2 regions of the Streptomyces sp. BB1-1-1 genome follow, and region 2 is predicted to be linked to the other one. Evidence: riboswitches for the same ligand, from Rfam matches in the RefSeq annotation. Region 2 holds a riboswitch; the other holds the start of a gene.
What was found. Region 2 has a riboswitch for S-adenosylmethionine ahead of thrC (threonine synthase). Riboswitches for the same ligand answer to the same signal wherever they lie in the genome.
Positions count from the first base shown of each region.

Region 1: another riboswitch for S-adenosylmethionine. It lies ahead of RI578_RS28565 (aminotransferase class V-fold PLP-dependent enzyme); the one in region 2 lies ahead of thrC (threonine synthase).

Region 1 is NZ_CP134203.1:6,228,474-6,239,261, reverse strand. Features, by position in the region: gene RI578_RS28570 (glycerate kinase) at 1-595, shown strand, start outside; gene RI578_RS28565 (aminotransferase class V-fold PLP-dependent enzyme) at 520-1,902, opposite strand; SAM riboswitch class IV at 2,065-2,181, opposite strand; gene trpD (anthranilate phosphoribosyltransferase) at 2,262-3,326, opposite strand; gene RI578_RS28555 (cytochrome bc complex cytochrome b subunit) at 3,470-5,107, opposite strand; gene RI578_RS28550 (Rieske 2Fe-2S domain-containing protein) at 5,104-6,168, opposite strand; gene RI578_RS28545 (c-type cytochrome) at 6,165-6,974, opposite strand; gene RI578_RS28540 (heme-copper oxidase subunit III) at 7,041-7,661, opposite strand; gene RI578_RS28535 (hypothetical protein) at 7,850-8,251, shown strand; gene RI578_RS28530 (Ig-like domain-containing protein) at 8,341-9,618, opposite strand; gene RI578_RS28525 (cytochrome c oxidase subunit 4) at 9,748-10,146, opposite strand; gene ctaD (cytochrome c oxidase subunit I) at 10,143-10,788, opposite strand, start outside.
Region 2 is NZ_CP134203.1:4,836,822-4,847,609, reverse strand. Features, by position in the region: gene RI578_RS22305 (ATP-binding cassette domain-containing protein) at 1-258, shown strand, start outside; gene RI578_RS22300 (ABC transporter permease) at 255-1,043, shown strand; gene groL (chaperonin GroEL) at 1,157-2,782, opposite strand; gene RI578_RS22290 (cold-shock protein) at 3,076-3,279, opposite strand; gene RI578_RS22285 (MoaD/ThiS family protein) at 3,718-3,993, opposite strand; gene thrC (threonine synthase) at 3,990-5,300, opposite strand; SAM riboswitch class I at 5,319-5,466, opposite strand; gene RI578_RS22275 (glucosyl-3-phosphoglycerate synthase) at 5,601-6,545, shown strand; gene RI578_RS22270 (trehalose-6-phosphate synthase) at 6,605-8,008, shown strand; gene otsB (trehalose-phosphatase) at 8,154-9,023, opposite strand; gene RI578_RS22260 (DUF3263 domain-containing protein) at 9,091-9,315, opposite strand; gene RI578_RS22255 (extracellular solute-binding protein) at 9,368-10,585, opposite strand.

The sequences.
Region 1 (10,788 bases), 1.4 Mb from region 2:
CGGCCCGCAGAAGGGGGCGACGCCCGCGCAGGTCGAGGAGTTGTCGGCCGGCCTGGAGAACTGGGCACGTGTCCTCACCCGGGACCTCGGTGTCGTCGGCACCGACCTGCGCCACGGCCCCGGCACCGGCGCCTCCGGCGGGCTGGGCTCGGGGCTGGCCGCCGTCGGCGGGCGGCTGCTGCCCCGCTTCGACGTGCTGCTCGACCACCTCGACCTGGACGCCCGCCTCGCACGCGCCGACCTGGTGCTCACCGCCGAGGGCGCCCTGGACCACCAGACGCCGCGCGGCAAGGTCCCGGCCGAGGTCGCCCGCCGCGCCAAGCTCTACGGCCGTCCCGTCCTCGCCCTGGCCGGCACGCTCGGCGAGGGCGCGCACGAGGTGCCGGGGGTGGACGCCTTCCACGGCATCATGCCGGCGCCGATGGCCCTGGCGGACGCACTGCTGCGCGCCGCCGAACTCCTCACGGACGCCACGGAGCGGGCGCTGCGGATGATCCTGCTGGGGTCGCGGCTGCCGGGTCAGGCGGCCGTGCCGGCGGCCGCGGTACCGGCGGCGGACGTGTCGGGCACGCAACGCCCGTCCTCGGTCCGGTAGTTCCACCGGGCGCCGTCGTTCACCAGCTCCTTGACGGCGTTCACGAACCGCTCGACGTGCTCGTCCGGGGTGCCCGCACCGAAGCTCACGCGGATGGCGTTGAGGGACTTCTCCCCCGGCGCCGCCTCGGGGGCGCCGCACTCGCCCTGCGCCTGCGGGTCGCTGCCGAGCAGGGTGCGCACCAGCGGGTGGGCGCAGAACAGGCCGTCGCGCACCCCGATGCCGTACTCGGCGGAGAGCGCGGCGGCGAAGTGCGAGCTGTTCCAGCCCTCGACGACGAAGGAGAGCACGCCGACGCGGGGGGCGTCGTCGCCGAAGAGGGAGAGGATCCGCACCTGGGGCACCTCGGCGAGCCCGTCCCGCACCTTGCCGATCAGGTACTCCTCGCGGGCGACCAGCGTGTCGAACCCGGCCTCGGTGAGGGCCTTGCAGGCGGAGGCGATCGAGTAGGCGCCGATGACGTTGGGCGACCCGGCCTCGTGCCGCGCGGCGCTGTCGTGCCACTCCACGTCCACGCCGCCGTCGGCGCGCCGGGTGACCCTGCGGCTGGCGCCGCCGCCGGCGAGGTACGGCTCCGCCTCGCGCAGCCAGTCCGCGCGGCCGGCCAGCACACCGGAGCCGAAGGGGGCGTACAGCTTGTGCCCGGAGAAGGCCACCCAGTCGACGTCCAGGTCGGCCACGGAAACGGGGTGGTGCGGGGCGAGCTGCGCGGCGTCCAGCACGATCCGGGCACCGTGCGCGTGCGCGGCGGCGGCCAGTTCACGCACCGGCCACAGCTCGCCGGTGACGTTGGAGGCGCCGGTGACGCAGACCAGGGCGGGCCCGTAGGGCTCGCGGGCGGCGAGGGCGCGCTCCAGGGTCTCGACGGCCTGCGCCGGGGTGCGCGGGGCGTCCAGGTAGGTCACGTCGGCGTCCCGCCAGGGCAGCAGCGAGGCGTGGTGCTCGGTCTCGAAGACGAAGACCCGGCAGCCGGCGGGCAGGGCGGCGGCGAGCAGGTTCAGGGAGTCGGTGGTGGACCGGGTGAACACGACCTGGTCCCCTTCCCGGCATCCGAGGAACCCGGCGACGGTCTCCCGGGCGTTCTCGAACAGGTCGGTCGACAGCTGCGACAGGTACCCGGCCCCGCGGTGCACGCTGCCGTAGTAGGGGGCGTAGGCCGCCACGTCGTCCCAGACCCGCTGGAGCGCGGGCGCGCTGGCGGCGTAGTCGAGCGCGGCGTAGGTGACCTCCCCGCCGGTGACGAGCGGGACGGTGACATCACGGCCGAGAACGGGCAGCGGGGTGGCGACAGCGGTGGGTACGGACATGGCGGACTCCCGTGAGGACCAGCGCGCGGAAAGGCGCTGTGAAAGAGAAGAAGAAGGTGTGCGGAGGCGGGGCTCTGCGGCCCTATCGCATTCGCTGGTTCACGGGAGACTCCCTCGGACGACCCAGGACCCCTGGACCCACACTCTTCAAAGCGTGCGAGGGGTCCGCGCTTGCCGTGAACCTTGCTGTCCACGACCTGGTCTTCACCCGGGGCACCCCGCCACGGACGGAGGGTTGCCGGACAGTCGGCCGGGGCCTCATGACTGTCACTCATGACCTGACGAAAAACCTAGGGGAAATGATCGGCGCCCCGCAACCCGAGTCCGGATCGCGGGACGCACGTCACACGAGAAGGCGGCTACGCGTGGGTCGCCGCCACCCAGCGCTCCAGGGCCCGCCTGGCCGCGCCCGAGTCGACCGCCTCCGCGGCCCGGTCCATCCCGGCCCGGATCTGCTCGGTCAACGGCCCGTCGCCGGGCTCCAGCGCCACCAGGGCCGCCGCCGAGTTCAGCAGCACCGCGTCCCGCACCGGGCCCGTCTCGCCGGCCAGCAGGCGGCGGGCGACGTCGGCGTTGTAGGAGGCGTCGGCGCCGCGCAGCGCCTCCACCGGCACGAGCTGGAGGCCGACGTCCCGCGGGTCGAAGGTCTCCTCGGTCACCCGGCCGTCCCGCACGACCCACACCCGGGAGGTGGCCGTCGTGGTCAGCTCGTCGAGGCCGTCGTCGCCCCGGAAGACCAGGGACGAGTGGCCGCGTTCGGCGAAGACACCCGCGATGATCGGCGCCATCCGGGCGTGGGCGACCCCGATCGCCTGGGACTTCACCTTGGCGGGGTTGGTCAGCGGACCCAGGAAGTTGAACACGGTGCGGATGCCCAGTTGGCCTCGCGCCGCCGCCACGTGGCGCAGCGCCGGGTGGAACTTCACGGCGAAGCAGAAGGTGATGCCGGCCTCCTCGGCGACCTCCGCCACCCGCTTCGGCGTCAGCTCCAGGTTGACCCCGAGCTTCTCCAGGACGTCGGAGGCCCCGGACGCCGAGGAGGCGGCCCGGTTGCCGTGCTTGACGACCTTCGCGCCGGTACCGGCCACGACGATCGCCGACATGGTGGAGATGTTGACCGTCTTGGCGCCGTCGCCGCCGGTGCCGACGATGTCGACCGTCTCCCCCGGCACCTCGATCACGTTGGCGTGGGCGTACATGGTGCGGACGAGGCCGGAGATCTCCTCGACGGTCTCCCCCTTGGACCTGAGCGCCACCGCGAAGCCGGCGATCTGCGCGTCGGTCGCCTCGCCGCGCATGATCACGTCCAGCGCCCAGGCGGTGTCGTCCGCGGAGAGGTCCTGACCGTCCAGGAGTCCGTTCAGCAGGGCGGGCCAGGAGCGGCCCGCCGCGGTGTCGCCTCCAGCGGGGGTCACAGCGCTCATGAGCCGCTCCAGAATCGTGTGTATCGCGGAAAGGGAGTGTGGTCCCACGTGTGGTCCCACCCTATCCAGCCCCGGGCACGGCGAAGGGCCCCGTCCGCGGAACGGACGGGGCCCTTCGACCGTGGTGTGGCGACGCTGGAGGGTCAGTGGTGGCCGTGGCCGCTCGTGATCTCCTTGTACTCCTCGACGGTGGGCTTCGGAATCTGCGCGTCCTCGCCGTAGTAACCCTTGCTCAGCTTGGCGCGGAGCTTCTCCGTGCGCTTCACCTTGCGCCGGACGCCGTTCTCGTCGACCTCCGGGCCGATCTCGGCCGGCGTGTACTGCTCGTGCGCCGTGAGCGTGTGCAGCTGCTCCTGGCTGAGCGGCTCGTGCACCTCGATGAACTCACCGTGCGGCAGGCGCTTGATGATGCCCGACTCGCGGCCGTGCAGCACCTTGTCCCTGTCCCGGCGCTGGAGGCCGAGGCAGATCCGCTTGGTGACGATGAACGCGACGACCGGGGCGACGAAGAACCCGATGCGGACGAACCAGGTGATCGCGTTGATCGACAGGTGGAAGTGCGTGGCCCACAGGTCGTTGCCGCCGCCGATCAGCAGCACCATGTACCAGGTGATCCAGGCGACACCGAAGGCGGTCCGGGTCGGGGCGTTGCGCGGGCGGTCCAGGATGTGGTGCTCGCGCTTGTCGCCGGTGACCCAGGACTCGATGAACGGGTAGACCGCGATCGCCGCCAGGACCAGCGGGAAGATGACCAGCGGGACGAACACGCCCAGGACGAGCGTGTGACCCCAGAAGTTGATCTCCCAGCCGGGCATCACACGGATCAGGCCCTCGGAGAAGCCCATGTACCAGTCGGGCTGGGCGCCGGTGGAGACCATGTCCGGCCGGTAGGGACCGATGGCCCAGATCGGGTTGATCGTGGCGATGGCCGAGATGGCGGCGATCACACCGAAGACCAGGAAGAAGAAGCCTCCGGCCTTGGCCATGTACACCGGCAGCAGCGGCATGCCGACGACGTTCTTGTTGGTCTTGCCGGGACCCGCGAACTGCGTGTGCTTGTGGTAGAAGACCAGGATCAGGTGGCCGACCACCAGGCCGAGCATGATGCCCGGCAGCAGCAGGATGTGGATCGAGTAGAACCGGGCCACGAAGTCGTGGCCGGGGAACTCCCCGCCGAAGAGGAAGAACGAGATGTACGTGCCGACGATCGGCACGGACAGGATCGCGCCCTCCATGAAGCGGATACCGGTGCCCGAGAGCAGGTCGTCCGGGAGCGAGTAACCGGTGAAGCCGGTGAACATGCCGAGGACGAACAGCAGGAAGCCGAACAGCCAGTTGATCTCGCGCGGCTTGCGGAACGCGCCGGTGAAGAAGACGCGCATCATGTGCACGAACATGCCGGCGAGGAAGATCAGCGCCGCCCAGTGGTGGATCTGCCGGATGAGCAGACCACCGCGGACGTCGAAGCTGATCTCCAGCGTCGAGGCGTACGCCTCACTCATCAGCTGGCCCTGCAGCGGCACGTACGAGCCGTGGTACGTGACCTCGTTCATCGAGGGGTGGAAGAACAGCGTCAGGTACACACCCGTGAGGATGATGATGATGAAGCTGTAGAGGCAGACCTCACCCAGCATGAACGACCAGTGGTCGGGGAAGATCTTGCGCATATTGGCCTTGGCCAGGGAGTAGATCCCCAGCCGGCCGTCGGCCCAGTCGGCGACGCGCTCGCCGGCCGGTGCCTTCCCGCGAGAGCGGGGGGCTTCATTGGCTGTAGTGCTCATCCGCGCTCCCAGAAGGCAGGACCGACGGGCTCTTCGAAGTCGCCGAGCGCTTCGAGGTAACCCTCGTCGTTCACGCCGATGCGCAGCTGCGGCAGGGCGTGACCGGCGGGACCGAAGATCACCCGGGCGCCGTCGGCAAGGTCGAAGGTGGACTGGTGGCAGGGGCAGAGCGCGTGGTGCGTCTGCTGCTCGTACAGGGAGATCGGGCAACCGACATGGGTGCAGATCTTCGAGTACGCCACGATGCCCTCGTGCGACCACTCGAGTTCGCGCTTGTCCTTGATGGCCTCCGGCTCCAGCCGGATGATCATCAGGGCCGCCTTGGCGATCTCGGTCATGAACTCCTCGTCGTGCTCCTCCAGGCCCTCGGGCATGGCGAAGGTGAGGGAGCCCACCGCGACGTCCGAGGGACGCAGCGGCTCGTGGGTGTTCATGTTGACGAGCAGCTTGCCCTTGGACCACAGGGTGTGGCGGAGCTTGGTGCCGGGCAGCGGGCCGAGGTCGCGCAGCAGGACGACACCGGAGAGCGGCACCAGCGTGAGCGCGCCCAGCATCGTGTTGCGGATCAGCTTGCGGCGCCCGATCACGGACTCCTTGGCACCCTGCTTGAAGTCCGCGTGGACCTTGGCACGGGTCTCCGGGTCGGCCTCGATCGGGTGACGCTCGTCGGCGACCTCCTCGTCGGACATCAGGGTGCGGGCCCAGTGGACCGCGCCGGCGCCGATCGCGAACAGCGCGACGCCGAGCGTCATGCCGAGCGCGAAGTTCAGCGCACTGATGTGACCGAGCGGGAAGATGTAGACCGACTTGTCGACCGGGATCGCCACGAAGGAGGCGATGAAGCCGACAGTGGCCAGCATCGACAGCGTGAACAGCAGGGCGACCGTGCGCTCGGACCGCTTGGCGGCCCGCTCGTCGGTGTCCTGGATCCGGTGCTCGTGGGGCGGCAGACCCGGGTCGGCGAACGGGTTCTGCTCGTCCGCGGTGCGCACCGAGCCGTGCCCGTGCGGGGCGTCCTGCTCAGCGGGCAGGTTCTCTTCTGGAATGTCTTGGCTACTCATGACTTCTTGGCCTTTGCGGTCCGAGCGGCGACCCAGACGGCGACGGCGATCAGGGCGCCCAGTCCGAACACCCAGGCGAACAGACCTTCACTGACCGGACCCAGTCCGCCGAGGCTGAGGCCACCGGGCTCAACGGTGTCGTCGCTGTTGACCGCGTCCAGGTAGGCGATGATGTCCTTCTTGTTCTGCTCCGACATGGTGCTGTCGGGGAAGGAGGGCATGTTCTGCGGGCCGGTCAGCATGGCCTCGTAGATGTGCTTCGGGTCGACGTCCTCGAGGCTCGGCGCGTACTTGCCGTGCGTCAGGGCGCCGCCCTTGCCGGTGAAGTTGTGGCACTGCGCGCAGTTGTTGCGGAACAGCTCACCGCCCTTGGCGATGTCCGCACCCTCCGGGCCGTACTTCTCCTCCGACGGGATGGCCGGACCGGCACCCAGCGAGGCGATGTAGGCGGCCAGCTGGTCGATCTCGGCCTGCGAGTAGACGACCGGCTTTTCCGGGACCTGGGCGCCCGGCTGCTGGGCCGGCATACGGCCGGTGCCCACCTGGAAGTCGACGGCCGCGGCGCCGACGCCGACCAGGCTCGGACCGTCGGTGGTGCCCTGACCCCCGGTGCCGTGGCAACTGGCGCAGCCGACGGCGTAGAGCTTCTTGCCCTCGTCGATGGCGAGGGACTGGGCGGTTTCATCGGCCTGCGCCTTGTCCGCGGGTGCGAACACGGCGTACAGCCCCCCTGTGCATGCCAGCGCGAGGAGTAGGACGACGAGCGCCGCCAGCGGATGGCGTCGTCGTGCGGAGAGCTTTTTCACGGATTACCCCGGTGTCAGGATCTTCTGCGTCGATGCTTCTGGTATTGAGGCGGGTGCGCGCCGCGTCTACTTGATCATGTAGATCGTGGCGAAGAGGCCGATCCAGACGACATCGACGAAGTGCCAGTAATAGGACACGACAATGGCCGCGGTCGCCTGCTCGTGGGTGAACCTCCGGGCCGCGTAGGTGCGGCCGAGGACCAGCAGGAAGGCGATGAGACCGCCCGTCACGTGCAGTCCGTGGAAGCCGGTGGTCAGGTAGAACACCGAGCCGTACGGGTCCGACGAGAGCGAGAGGCCCTCGTGCTTGACCAGCTCGGTGTACTCGAACACCTGACCGCCGATGAAGATCGCACCCATGACGAAGGTGACGATGAACCACATCCGGAGCTTCTTCACGTCACCGCGCTCGGCCGCGAACACGCCGAGCTGGCAGGTGAGGGAGGAGAGCACCAGGATCGTGGTGTTCGTCGCGGAGAACGGGAAGTTCAGCGCGTCGGCCTTCTCGGACCAGAAGTCCGGGCCGGTCACCGATCGCAGGGTGAAGTACATCGCGAAGAGGGCCGCGAAGAACATCAGCTCGGAACTCAACCAGATGATGGTTCCGACGCTGGTGAGGTTCGGTCGATTGACCGACGGGTGCGCGTGCCCGGTTTCTACTGTCGTTGCTGTCGCCACGACCGACATTATGTCGGTCGCTTATCCCGCCCTCACCCCGGGGGGTGCCGTTCGGAGTGTCCGCCCCGTCTGTACTGCCCGTATGGCCCATCGAACGGCCCGTCGAAGCCGTGTCCGAACCAGTGTTGACGAGGTGTTCAAAGGAGTAGCATCCGGCGCGACGGGCTACGACTGTTTCACTGCGTATCGGAGGAAGCATGCAGCCGACCGCCACGGTGCTGGTCTACAGCGACGACTCCAACACCCGCGAGCAGGTGCGGCTGGCGACCGGTCGCCGGCCGGCTCCGGACGTGCCCGTGGTCGAGTTCCTGGAGTGCGCCACCCCGGCCGCCGCGATCAAGGAGCTGGACAAGGGCGGCATCGACGTCTGCGTCCTGGACGGCGAGGCGGTGCCCATGGGCGGCATGGGGCTGTGCCGGCAGATCAAGGACGAGGTCTTCCAGTGCCCGCCGGTGCTGCTGCTCATCGCCCGGCCGCAGGACGCGTGGCTGGCGACGTGGAGCCGCGCGGAGGCGGCTGTGACGCTGCCGGTGGAGCCGGTCGAGTTCGCGGGCGCGCTGGCCGCGCTGCTGCGGCAGAAGAGGCTGCAGGGCGTTTAGGGGCGCCTACTGGGCAGGGGCTGCGCGTCGTGTGGCGGAGTGCGGCCTGATCGTGGCTCGTCGCGCAGTTCCCCGCGCCCCTGGGTGGGTCACACCACCGTCGGCCGCAGCCGCGCCGCCTCCTGGGTGTTCGGGGCGTTGCCGGTGCCGGCCATCAGGGCGCTGCCCGTGCGCCATTTGTTCCAGTCCAGGTTCCAGTCACCGAAGCCGTTGCCGAAGGCCTCCATCGTCTCGCCCTCGGAGTTGACCACCTCGACGAGGTCGCCCTCCTGGACGACGCCGAAGAACCACTCGGCGTTGGCGGTGCTCATGCCGACGCAGCCGTGGCTGACGTTGGCCAGGCCCTGGGAGCCGACCGACCAGGGGGCGGCGTGCACGTACTCGCCGCTCCAGGTGACCCGGGTGGCGAAGTACACGGGCAGGTCGTACGACTCCGAGGAGCCCTCGGCGATGCCGACGGTGCTGCTGCGCATGCGTACGAAGGGTTCCTTGCCCAGGACGACCTTGACGCCGTTGCGGGTCTCGAAGCCGGGCTTGCCCGAGGTGACGGGGATCTGCTTGATCTCCTGGCCGTCCCGGTAGACCGTCAGCGTGTGCGCGGCGGCGTCGGTGACGGCCACGACGCGGTCGTCCGTGGTGATCTCCAGGGGCTTGGCGGTGCCGCCCCACATCCGGTCGCCGATCTTGATGCCGTCGAGGGTGCTGCGGACCTGGACGGTGGCGTGGGCGGGCCAGTACTCCTTGGGCCGGTAGTGGAGCTTCTTGTCGTCCACCCAGTGCCAGGCGCCCTCCACGGCCGGCGTGGAGTCCACCTTCAGGGCGCGTTCCACTATGGCCCGCTGGGCCGGGTCCGCGACCGGCTGGCTCAGTTCCGCGGTGACGGGCTGGCCGACGCCGTACGCGCCCGCCTTGGGCCCGAAGGAGACGTCCAGGGTCTTCTTGGAGCTGGGCAGTCCGGTCTCGAAGGTGAGGACCTTGCGGCCGGGCGCGCCGTCGCCGTCCTCGGTGCTCACCCGGACCGTGTAGCTGGCGCCCGCGGCCAGCGGTGAGGTGCTGTGCCAGCGGGCTCCGTCGGCGGAGAGTTCGCCCGCGACGTAGCGGCCCGCCGCGTCCAAGGCCGTGACGTCCGTGATGCGCCCGTCGGCGCCCTCGGCGACGACCTCCAGGGGTTTGTCGGGGTCGGCCTTCTTCCCGGCGTCCGTGGGGCCGTTGAAGGAGATCTGGCCGGCCGCGTCGTAGGGCGAGGCGGACAGCGGGTTGTCGTCGTCGCCGCTGCAGGCGGTGACGGACGCGCCGAGGGCCATCACCAGCAGGGTGCAGCCGACGACCGTACGCCCCCGCGCCTGGAAGTGAACCGTGTCGCTCATGACCTCACGCTAGGGAGCCACGTCAACGACGGCACGGTGGGTAACCCGGACGAGTGAGGCGGGTACGGCATACGAAGGAGCCCGGACGCTCCTGACGGAGTGTCCGGGCCCCTAGGCGCTCGGCGCGTGCTACTGGGTGCGGTTCTCACCGCGGTAGTACTCGAAGACCCAGCCGAACAGACCCACGAGAAGGATCGGTGCCGAGAAGTACATGATCCACCAGCCGACCGCCACGCCCAGGAAGGCGAGCGCTCCGCCGAACCCGAGCGCCAGCGGCTGCCAGCTGTGCGGGCTGAAGAACCCGATCTCCCCGGCGTCGTCCGCGACGTCCGCTTCCTTGTTGTCCTGGGCACCGGCGTCGACCCGCTTGGCCGTGAAGGCCAGGTAGAAGCCGATCATGATGGACAGGCCGAAGGCCAGGAAGAGGGCCGTGGTGCCGGCCGGCTCCATCGACCAGTAGCCGTAGACGATCGCGACGGCCAGGATGAAGACGCTCAGCCAGATGAAGAGCTGTCCCTGGATCTTCACTTCCCGGCCTCCTTGCCGCCGGCGAGGGTCTTCTCACCGTGACCGACGTTCTCGAGCTGGTCGATCGCCGAGACCTCCGGGTGGTGCAGGTCGAAGGCGGGGGATTCACTGCGGATGCGCGGCAGCGTGAGGAAGTTGTGCCGCGGCGGCGGGCAGGAGGTCGCCCACTCCAGCGAACGGCCGTAGCCCCACGGGTCGTCCACGTTGACCGGCTTGCCGTACTTGGCCGTCTTCCAGATGTTGTAGAAGAACGGCAGCAGCGACATGCCGAGCAGGAACGAGCTGATCGTCGAGATCGTGTTCAGGGCGGTGAAGCCGTCGGCCGCCAGGTAGTCGGCGTACCGGCGCGGCATGCCCTCGGCACCCAGCCAGTGCTGGACGAGGAAGGTGCCGTGGAAGCCGATGAACAGCGTCCAGAAGGTGATCTTGCCGAGGCGCTCGTCCAGCAGCTTGCCGGTGAACTTCGGCCACCAGAAGTGGAAGCCGGCGAACATCGCGAACACCACCGTGCCGAACACCACGTAGTGGAAGTGCGCCACCACGAAGTACGAGTCCGAGACGTGGAAGTCCAGCGGCGGCGAGGCCAGGATGACACCGGTCAGACCACCGAAGAGGAAGGTGATCAGGAAGCCGGTGGACCAC
Region 2 (10,788 bases):
CGGCTCCGCTTCACCGACCCGGCCGCCTACCAGCGCGCCGCCTCCGCACTGGGCGAAGTCACCCGGGACGACGAGGCACTGGCACTGCGACTCCCCAGCGACGGCAGCCAGCGCGAGCTGCGCTCCGTCCTCGACCGGCTGGACTCCGCCGGCGTCGAGGCCGACGAACTGACCGTGCACACCCCCGACCTCGACGACGTGTTCTTCGCCCTGACCGGCCCCGGCATCCCGAACCAGCCCAAGGAGACTGTCCGATGAGCTCCCTCTCCCTCGCCGTGCGCGACTCGTCCACCATGCTGCGCCGCAACCTGCTGCACGCCCGGCGCTACCCGTCCCTCACCCTGAACCTGCTGCTCACGCCGATCGTGCTGCTGCTGCTCTTCGTCTACATCTTCGGCGACGTGATGAGCGCGGGGATGGGCGGCGGCGCCGACCGCTCCGCGTACATCGCCTACCTGGTGCCGGGCATCGTGCTGATGACCATCGGCGGCACCGTGGTCGGAACCGCGGTGTCCGTCTCCATGGACATGACCGAGGGCATCATCGCCCGCTTCCGCACCATGGCGATCCACCGCGGCTCCGTACTCATCGGGCACGTCATCGGCAGCGTGCTCCAGTCGGTCTTGAGCGTGGTCCTCGTCGGTGCCGTCGCCGTGGCCATCGGCTTCCGCTCCACCGACGCCACCGCCGTGGAGTGGCTGGCCGCGTTCGGGCTCCTCGCGCTGGTCGCCACGGCGCTCACCTGGATCGCCGTCGGGATGGGCATGGTCAGCCCGAACGCCGAGGCGGCCAGCAACAACGCGTTGCCGATGATCCTGCTGCCGCTGCTCTCCAGCGCCTTCGTCCCGGTCGACGCGATGCCGGGCTGGTTCCAGCCGGTCGCCGAGTACCAGCCCTTCACCCCCGCCATCGAGACCCTGCGCGGGCTGCTGCTCGGCACCGAGATCGGCCACAACGGGTGGCTCGCGCTCGCCTGGTGCCTGGCTCTCTCCGCGCTCGGCTACTTCTGGTCGAAGGCGGTCTTCAACCGCGACCCGAAGTAGCCGGGACGGGGCCGGCGGCGAGCACCCCGGACGCGCCCGAGGGCGGCACCCCCTGCCGGAACAGGGGGTGCCGCCCTCGGTACGTGAAGGACGGTTGATCAACCAGAGGTCGATCAGAAGTCCATGTCACCGCCCGGCATGCCGCCCGGGGCGCCGCCCGCGGCGGCCTTCTCCGGCTTGTCGGCGATGACGGCCTCGGTGGTGAGGAACAGCGCGGCGATGGAGGCGGCGTTCTGCAGGGCAGAGCGGGTCACCTTCGCCGGGTCGATGATGCCTTCGGCGATCATGTCGACGTACTCACCGGTCGCGGCGTTGAGGCCGTGGCCGACGGTCAGGTTGCGGACCTTCTCCACGACGACGCCGCCCTCGAGACCGCCGTTGACGGCGATCTGCTTCAGCGGGGCCTCCAGGGCGAGCTTCACGGCGTTGGCGCCGGTCGCCTCGTCACCCGACAGCTCCAGCTTCTCGAAGACCTGGGAGGCCTGGAGCAGGGCCACGCCACCACCGGCGACGATGCCCTCCTCGACGGCCGCCTTCGCGTTGCGAACGGCGTCCTCGATGCGGTGCTTGCGCTCCTTGAGCTCGACCTCGGTGGCGGCACCGGCCTTGATGACGGCCACGCCGCCGGCCAGCTTCGCCAGGCGCTCCTGGAGCTTCTCGCGGTCGTAGTCCGAGTCGCTGTTCTCGATCTCGGCGCGGATCTGGTTGACCCGGCCCTGGACCTGGTCGGCCGAGCCGGCGCCGTCCACGATCGTGGTCTCGTCCTTGGTGATGACGACCTTGCGCGCGCTGCCCAGGAGGTCGAGCGTGGCGTTCTCCAGCTTGAGGCCGACCTCCTCGGAGATCACCTCGCCGCCGGTGAGGATGCCGATGTCCTGGAGCATCGCCTTGCGGCGGTCGCCGAAGCCCGGGGCCTTGACGGCGACGGACTTGAAGGTGCCGCGGATCTTGTTGACGACCAGGGTCGACAGGGCCTCGCCCTCGACGTCCTCGGCGATGATCAGCAGCGGCTTGCCCGACTGCATGACCTTCTCCAGGAGCGGCAGCAGGTCCTTGACGTTGCCGATCTTGGAGTTGGCGATCAGGATGTACGGGTCGTCGAGCGACGCCTCCATACGCTCCATGTCGGTGGCGAAGTACGCCGAGATGTAGCCCTTGTCGAAGCGCATACCCTCGGTGAGCTCCAGCTCCAGACCGAAGGTCTGGGACTCCTCGACGGTGATGACGCCTTCCTTGCCGACCTTGTCCATGGCCTCGGCGATGAGCTCGCCGATCTGGGTGTCGGCGGCGGAGATGGAGGCCGTGGAGGCGATCTGCTCCTTGGTCTCGACGTCCTTCGCCTGCTCCAGCAGGGCGGCGGAGACGGCCTCGACGGCCTTCTCGATACCGCGCTTCAGGGCCATCGGGTTGGCACCGGCGGCGACGTTGCGCAGGCCTTCCTTGACCAGGGCCTGGGCGAGAACGGTCGCGGTGGTCGTACCGTCACCGGCGACGTCGTCCGTCTTCTTGGCGACTTCCTTGACCAGCTCGGCGCCGATCTTCTCGTACGGGTCCTCGAGCTCGATCTCCTTGGCGATGGAGACACCATCGTTGGTGATCGTGGGGGCGCCCCACTTCTTCTCGAGGACGACGTTGCGGCCCTTGGGGCCGAGCGTCACCTTGACGGCGTCCGCGAGCTGGTTCATGCCGCGCTCGAGGCCGCGCCGTGCCTCCTCGTCGAACGCGATGATCTTGGCCATGTGAAGTGGTCCCTCCAGGACTGGGGGTGATTCCTTCGGACCGCGCCCGCGCCCGCGACGGACGGCTCGCCGACCTGGCGGTTCCTTCCCCACCCGGCCCGCGGACCTCACCGACTCGGTCCTTCGTTGTCACTCTCACCTTCAGAGTGCTAACGCCAATGATTAGCACTCGCCCCTGCCGAGTGCAAGCGCCTCTCGGGGATCGGCGCGGGTTCCGGGCAGACCGAAGGGCCCGCACCCCGTGGGGTGCGGGCCCTTCGGAGAAGACCGCTGACTTGCCGTGGTCGCGCGTCTCAGGCGCTGAGGCGAACCATGTCGGCCTGCGGGCCCTTCTGACCCTGCGAGATCTCGAACTCGACCCGCTGGCCTTCTTCGAGGGTGCGGTAGCCGTCCATCTGAATCGCGCTGTAGTGGACGAAAACATCCGCACCACCGTCGACCGCGATGAAGCCGTACCCCTTCTCCGCGTTGAACCACTTGACGGTGCCCTGAGCCATGCCTAACTCCCCTATTACTGGCCCTTGCACAGATCCGCACTTCGCGGACCCGGGTCAGACCTCACCCCCCACGACTGGGGGCGTGCGCCGGAACGCGTCGACCGCGGCTGAATGTATCTGTCCAACTGCCGTCTGCAACAGGTCAATCGGACGAGAAATCTGGACGTACCCGGTCCGGAATGTGGCGAGAATTCGCCTGAATTCGGGTCAAGTCGGGGCACACAAAAAGAACAAAAGCCGCGAAATACGCCCACACTTTGGCTACATCTGGTCGGGCGAGCGGCAGGAATTCAGGGTTCCCGACCTTCCGATCGGGAGCGCGTTCCCCAACTCTACCGCGCTCAACCACATGGAATTGCCCCCTCCGCTTCTCTTACGGAGGGGGCAATTCGATGAACCGAGCGTTACTGCGATTACCGGAGGTAATCGAGGGGCGGGTCAGCCGCCGGCGACCGCCGGGATGATGGAGACGCCGGCGCCCTCGGGGGTCGCGGTCTCCAGGCCCTGCTCGAAGCGGACGTCGTCGTCGTTGACGTAGACGTTGACGAAGCGACGCAGCTTGCCCTGGTCGTCCAGGACACGGGCGGCGATACCGGTGTGGTTCTTCTCCAGGTCGGCGATGACCTCACCGAGGTTCGCGCCGTCGGCGGCGACCTCGGCCTTGCCGCCGGTGTAGGTGCGCAGGATGGTCGGGATGCGAACGGTCACGCTCATGCGAGGCCAGCCTCTCGGAAGGAGTCCAGGTTCGGGCGGATGGTGGCGGTGAGGCCGGTGCCGGCCACCGCGTCGAGGGTCTTCAGGCCGTCGCCGGTGTTGAGGACGACGGTGGTGAGGGACGGGTCCAGGACGCCGTCCTCGATCAGCTTCTTCGTGACGCCGACCGTCACGCCGCCCGCCGTCTCCGCGAAGATGCCCTCCGTGCGGGCCAGCAGCTTGATCGCGTCCACGACCTGCTCGTCGGTCACGTCCTCCACGGCGCCGCCGGTGCGGCGCGCGATGTCGAGGACGTAGGGGCCGTCGGCCGGGTTGCCGATCGCCAGCGACTTGGCGATGGTGTCCGGCTTCTGCGGGCGTACGACGTCGTGGCCGGCCTTGTACGCGGTGGACACCGGCGAGCAGCCCTTGGCCTGGGCGCCGAAGATCTTGTACGGCTTGTCCTCGACCAGACCGAGCTTGATCAGCTCCTGAAGACCCTTGTCGATCTTCGTGAGCTGGGAGCCGGAGGCGATCGGGACGACGAGCTGGTCGGGCAGCCGCCAGCCGAGCTGCTCGCAGATCTCGTACGCCAGGGTCTTGGAGCCCTCCGCGTAGTACGGCCGCAGGTTGACGTTGACGAAGCCCCAGCCCTCGCCCGCCGAGTCGCCGATCAGCTCGGAGCAGAAGCGGTTCACGTCGTCGTAGTTGCCCTCGATGCCGACCAGCTCACCGCCGTAGACGGCGGCCATGACGACCTTGCCCTGCTCCAGGTCGTGCGGGATGAACACGCAGGAGCGGAAGCCGGCGCGGGCGGCGGCGGCGCCGACGGCACCCGCGAGGTTGCCGGTGGAGGAGCAGGACAGGGTGGTGAAGCCGAAGGCGCGGGCGGCCTCGATGGCCTGCGCGACGACGCGGTCCTTGAAGGAGTGCGTCGGGTTGCCGGAGTCGTCCTTGACGTAGAGACCGCCGGTGACGCCCAGCTCGCGGGCCAGGTTGTCGGCCTTGACCAGCTTGGTCCAGCCAGGGTTGATGTTCGGCTTGTCGGCCACGTCGGCGGGGACGGGCAGCAGCGGGGCGTAACGCCAGATGTTCGCGGGGCCCGCTTCGATCCGCTTGCGCAGTTCCTCGGTGTCGTACGCCGAGAAGTCGTAGGCGATCTCGAGCGGGCCGAAACACTCCTCGCAGGCGAAGACCGGGCCGAGGGGCACGCGGTGACCGCACTCGCGGCAGGTGAGCGCCGCGGCGGGACCGAGGTCGACCGGGGAGGCGGCGGAGGGGGTGGAAGCGGTGGTGTCGGTGTTGCTTGCGACAGTCTGCACAGCCATGTGAGGCGAGGCCCTTTCTCCTCATCTTCCTCACGACGCATCTCGCCGTGAGACGGATTTGGCACCTTCCCTAGCCGGGAGCCTCGCCACGTCCGCGTGACAAGAACCGACTGGAGGGTTGCCGGGGCTTCAACGGGCCGTATCCCTCTGCCCCTCTGGATGAGCGGTCTTCAGTTGTTGTTCGCGCGGCGACCCCGGCATGCGATGGTCACCCGCGTTGTTCAAGACTGTAACCGACGTCCATCACTGTTGAGATAGTCGTCCGAACCGCGAGATGGATCACAGAGGGAGCCGGAGACCGTGCTGGAAGAAGTCGAGCGCTGGCTGAGCGCACGCTCCTGGTCCGTGACGGACCGGCCGATCCAGCAGCTCATGGCCGCCAAGCACGCCACCGGGCAGTCCGTCAGCGTGGTGCTCCCCGCCCTCGACGAGGAGGCGACCGTCGGCGGCATCGTCTCGGTGATCCGCCGGGAGCTGATGGAGCGGGTGCCGCTCGTGGACGAGCTGGTGGTCGTGGACTCCGGGTCGAGGGACCGTACGTCGGCGGTGGCCGCGGCGGCGGGCGCCCGTGTCGTGCACCGCGACACGATCCTCCCCCGCGTACCGGCCGTGCCGGGCAAGGGCGAGGTGCTGTGGCGCTCGCTGCTGGTGACCGGCGGCGACATCGTCTGCTTCGTCGACGCGGACCTGCGCGAGTTCTCGGCCGACTTCGTGTCCGGGATCGTCGGCCCGCTGCTCACCGAGCCGGACGTGCACCTCGTGAAGGCCATGTACGACCGGCCCCTCGACGCCGCTCCCGGCCAGGGCGGCCGGGTCACGGAACTCATGGCCCGTCCGCTGCTCAACATGCACTGGCCGCGGCTGGCCGGCTTCGTCCAGCCGCTCGGCGGCGAGTACGCGGCCCGCCGCTCCCTCCTCGAACGGCTCCCCTTCCCCGTCGGCTACGGAGTCGAGCTGGGCATGCTGGTCGACGCCCTGCACCTGGTGGGCCTGGACGCCCTCGCACAGGTCGACGTCGGCGTCCGCAAGCACCGGCACCAGGACGGCCAGGCACTGGGCCGCATGTCCGCCGCCATCTACCGCACCGCCCAGCTCCGGCTGGCCCGCGGCCACCTGGTCCGGCCGTCGCTCATCCAGTTCGAGCGGGGCACCGACGGCTTCGAGCCGCGCACGTACTCCGTGGACACCGAGGAACGGCCCCCGATGACGGAGATCGCGGAGTACGCAGCCCGGAAGGTCGCGTGAGCGCCGCCACGCCGTCCGACCACGTTTGAGGGTTTCGGGGCCGGGCTAGGTTGAGGCGTATGGCTTCAAGCTTCGGTACTGCTCAGGTGCTGGTCGCCTCCAACAGGGGGCCGGTCTCGTACGAGGTACGGGAGGACGGTTCGCTGCACGCCAGACGCGGCGGTGGCGGGCTGGTCTCCGGACTGTCGGCCATCGGGCCGGACGCGGGGGCGCTGTGGGTGTGCTCCGCGTTGAGCGACGGCGACCGCGAGGCGGTACGGCGCGGGGCCGGCGAGGACGGCGTACGGATGCTGGACGTACCGGCCGACGTGCACGCGGACGCGTACAACGGCATCGCCAACTCCGTGCTGTGGTTCGTGCACCACATGCTCTACCAGACCCCGCTCGAGCCGGTCTTCGACGCGGAGTTCCGGCGGCAGTGGGCCTCCTACGAGGCGTACAACCGGGCCTTCGCCGAGGCGCTGGCCGAGGAGGCGGCCGAGGGCGCGGTCGCGATCGTGCAGGACTACCACCTGACGCTGGTGCCGGGGATGCTGCGGGAGCTGCGGCCGGATCTCAGGATCGGCCACTTCTCGCACACGCCGTGGGCGCCGGTCGACTACTTCCGGCTGCTGCCGGACGACATCGCCGAGCAGGTGCTGCGCGGCATGCTCGGCGCCGACCGGCTCGGGTTCCTCACCCGTCGGTGGGCGGACGCGTTCACCGCGTGCTGCGACGCCGTGGTGGGCGGGATCGGTGGCACCGAGATCGGCGTGCACGGGCTCGGCGCGGACGCGGACTTCCTGCGGCAGCGGTCGCACGAGGCCGACGTGGACGAGCGGATGGCGGCGCTGCGGGCGGAGATCGGGGCGGCCCCTGACGGGAGCGCGCGCCGGACGATCGTGCGGGTGGACCGGACCGAGCTGTCGAAGAACATCGTGCGGGGGCTGCTGGCGTACCGGGAGCTGCTGGCCGGGCGGCCCGAGTGGCGCGAGCGGGTCGTGCACGTCGCGTTCGCCTACCCCTCGCGGCAGGATCTCGCCGTGTACCGGGACTACACCGCCGAGGTGCGGCGGGTCGCGGATTCGATCAACGAGGAGTTCGGGACGGCCGGGTGGACGCCGGTCGTGCTGCATGTGAAGGACGACTTCTCGCGGTCGCTGGCGGCGTACCGGCTGGCGGACGTGGCGCTGGTCAACCCCGTCCGGGACGGGATGAACCTCGTCGCGAAGGAGGTGCCGGTCGTCTCCGACGAGGGGTGCGTGCTGGTGCTGTCCCGGGAGGCGGGGGCGTACGAGGAGCTGGGGGACGACGCGGTGGTGGTGAATCCGTACGACGTGTCGGGGACGGCGGAGGCGTTGCACGAGGCGTTGTCGGTCGGTGCCGGGGAGCGGGCGGAGCGGTCGAAGAGGTTGGCGGCGGCGGGGACGGCGTTGCCTCCGGCGCGGTGGTTTCTTGAGCAATTGGAGGCGTTGCGGGGCTGAGGGGGGCGTTGCGCTGCCCGGCGTTGCGGGGTGCCGCCTGCGCCCACCCGTGCCGCCCTAGGCGGCACGAATGCCCGCAGGCTGGGGCGGCACCAATGCCCGCAGGCTGGGGCGGCACGAATGCCCGCAGGTTGGGGCTGAGCTGCTACGCGAGGCGTGCGGCCAGGGAACGCAGGAGGTGCACCACGCCCTCCGGGCCGTCGACCACCACGTCCGCTCGTTTGCGGAGGTCGGGGACCTCGTCGCTGCCGCTGCAGACCAGGAGGCCGGGGGTGCCCTCCGTGCGGAGGGTGTCGACGGCCGTGAAGGCGGGGAGGTCGCCGAGGTCGTCGCCGGCGTAGAGGACGGCCCCCGCGTCCAGCTCCCGCACGTAATCCCGCAGGGCGGCGCCCTTGTCCATGCCGGGTGGGCGCAGTTCCAGGACCATGCGGCCCGGTTCGACGATGAGGCCGTGGCGGGTGGCGAGGTCGGCGAGCGGGGCGCGCAGAGTGTCGAAGGCGGCCTGGGGGTCGGGGGCGCGGCGGGTGTGGACGGCGACCGCGTGGCCCTTCTCCTCGATCCACGTGCCCTGGCCCGCCCCGGAGCGCTCCAGCAGCCCCGGCAGCTCGGCGCGGACGGCGGCGACGCCGGGGTGCGGTTCGGGGGTGGTGAGGGCGCCGGTGGCGGCGTCCCAGCGCTCGGCGCCGTAGTGGCCGAGGACGACGAGGTGGTCCAGGCCGGGGACGTCGGCGAAGCCGCCGTGGTGGACCGCGACCTCGGCCGGACGGCCGGTGATCACCGCGACGGAGGCGACCTCCGGGGCGAGGGCCGCGAGCGCCGGTACGGCATCCGGGTGGGCGCGGGCCCGGTCGGGGTCGGCGACGATCGGGGCGAGCGTGCCGTCGAAGTCGAGGGCGATCACCGCGCGGCCGGGGGCGGCGAGGAGGGCGTCGAGCCCTTCGCGCCCGGCCGCCGTCGCGGGGGTCGGCAGGTGGTCCGGGGAGTCGTCACGGGTGGAGTCCTGGTGGCTGCCCATACCGCGAACCTATCCCGCCCGGGCGGAAGACAATCTCACCGCTGCCTACCACTGCCTCGCCGCTGCCTCACCGCTCCGAGCGGCGCGACTCCCGTATCCGGCGCAGGCGGTTGACCGTCACCGGATCCGCCGCCAGGGCGCGGGGGTCGTCCAGGAGGGCGTTGAGCAGCTGGTAGTAGCGGACGGGGGCCAGGCCCAGCTCCTCGCGGATCGCGCGCTCCTTCACGCCGGGGCCGGAAAAGCCGCGGCGCTCCAGCGCGAGGATGTCGCGCTCCCTCTGTCCCAGGTCCATGGACGGCACCGTAACGCCCGCCACCGACAGCGGGCCGCTACTCCCTACGCCGCTACTCCGCGCTGCCCGCCCGCATCGCCGTCGTCTGGATCTGGCCGAGTACCTCCTCGGGGCTGCCGCCGGGGGCGACCGCCTGGCCGATCTGCTTCTTGACGTCCGCGCTGACCGAGGCCCAGGAGGTCTTGCCGACCGGGTACAGCTCGGAGAGCAGCAGCTCGTCCAGGAAGGGCTTGAGCTTCTTGTCCTCCGCGGCCGTGCTCATGACCTGGGACGCGGACGTGGTCACCGGCAGCAGGTCGTACTTCCGGGAGAAGTCGAGGACGTTCTCGTCGCTGTAGACGAAGTCGAGGAAGTCGCCGACCTCCTCCTGGTGGCCGTTCTCCTTGAAGGCCGTCATCCAGTCGGTGACGCCGAGCGTGTTCCGGCTCTCGCCGTCGATGCCGGGAGTGGTCACCATGCCGTACTTGACCCCCTTGTCGGAGGCCATCTTCATCAGCGAGGGGTGCCCGTTGAGCATGCCGACGTCGCCGTTGGCGAAGGCGGCGAAGGCGTCGGCCCGGTCGAGCTCGCCGGGGGCGACCGGGCCGGTGAGGCCCTCGCCGACCAGTTCGTCCCGCAGCCAGGTGAAGGTGGTGACGTTCTGCGGCGAGTCGACGGAGTAGGTGCCGACGTCGTCGGTGTAGCCGCCCCCGCCGCTGAGCATCCACTGCATCGTCTCGGCCTGCGCCTCCTCGGCGCCCAGCGGCAGCGCGTACGGGTACTTCACGCCCTCCGCCTTGAGCGCCTCGGCGGCGTCCGCGAGGTCGTCCCAGCTCTTGGGCGGGGTGACGCCGGCCTCTTCGAAGAGGGTCTTGTTGTAGAAGAGCACGCGGGTGGAGGCCGCGAAGGGCAGGCCGTACTGCACCCCGTTGACCTGGCCCGCGCCGGCGAGCTGGGAGACGAAGTCGGCCTGGACCGGGATGGAGAGCACCTCGTCGGCGCTGTAGAGCAGGTCCTTGTCCGCGTAGTCGGAGTAGGCGCCGATCTGCGCCAGGTCGGGCGCCTCGCCGGCCTCGACCATCTCGCGGACCTCGCGGTCGACGTCGGTCCAGGAGTGGACGGTGACGTCCACCTGCACGTCGGGGTGCTCGGCCTCGTAGGCCTTGGCCAGCTCGTCCCAGTATTTCTGGGAGCTGTTGGCCTTGCTGTCGCCGTAGTCGGCGGCGACCAGTTTCAGCGTCACCTCGCCGGAGTCCCCGGTGAGCCCGCAGCCGCCGAGGACCGCTGTCATGCCCAGCGCGGACACCACCGCGATCGTTCCTGTCCTACGCCGCTGCACCGTGATTCCCCAACCCTGCCGACGACTCGTCGTTCACTGCTTTGCTTACGCGTTCGCTTGTTCGCTTGTTCGCTTAACGGATTAAGGTCTACACCACGGCAGTGGACTAGACCTCTCCCGGGTCAACGGGCCACACTGTCCCCGTGAGACATGTC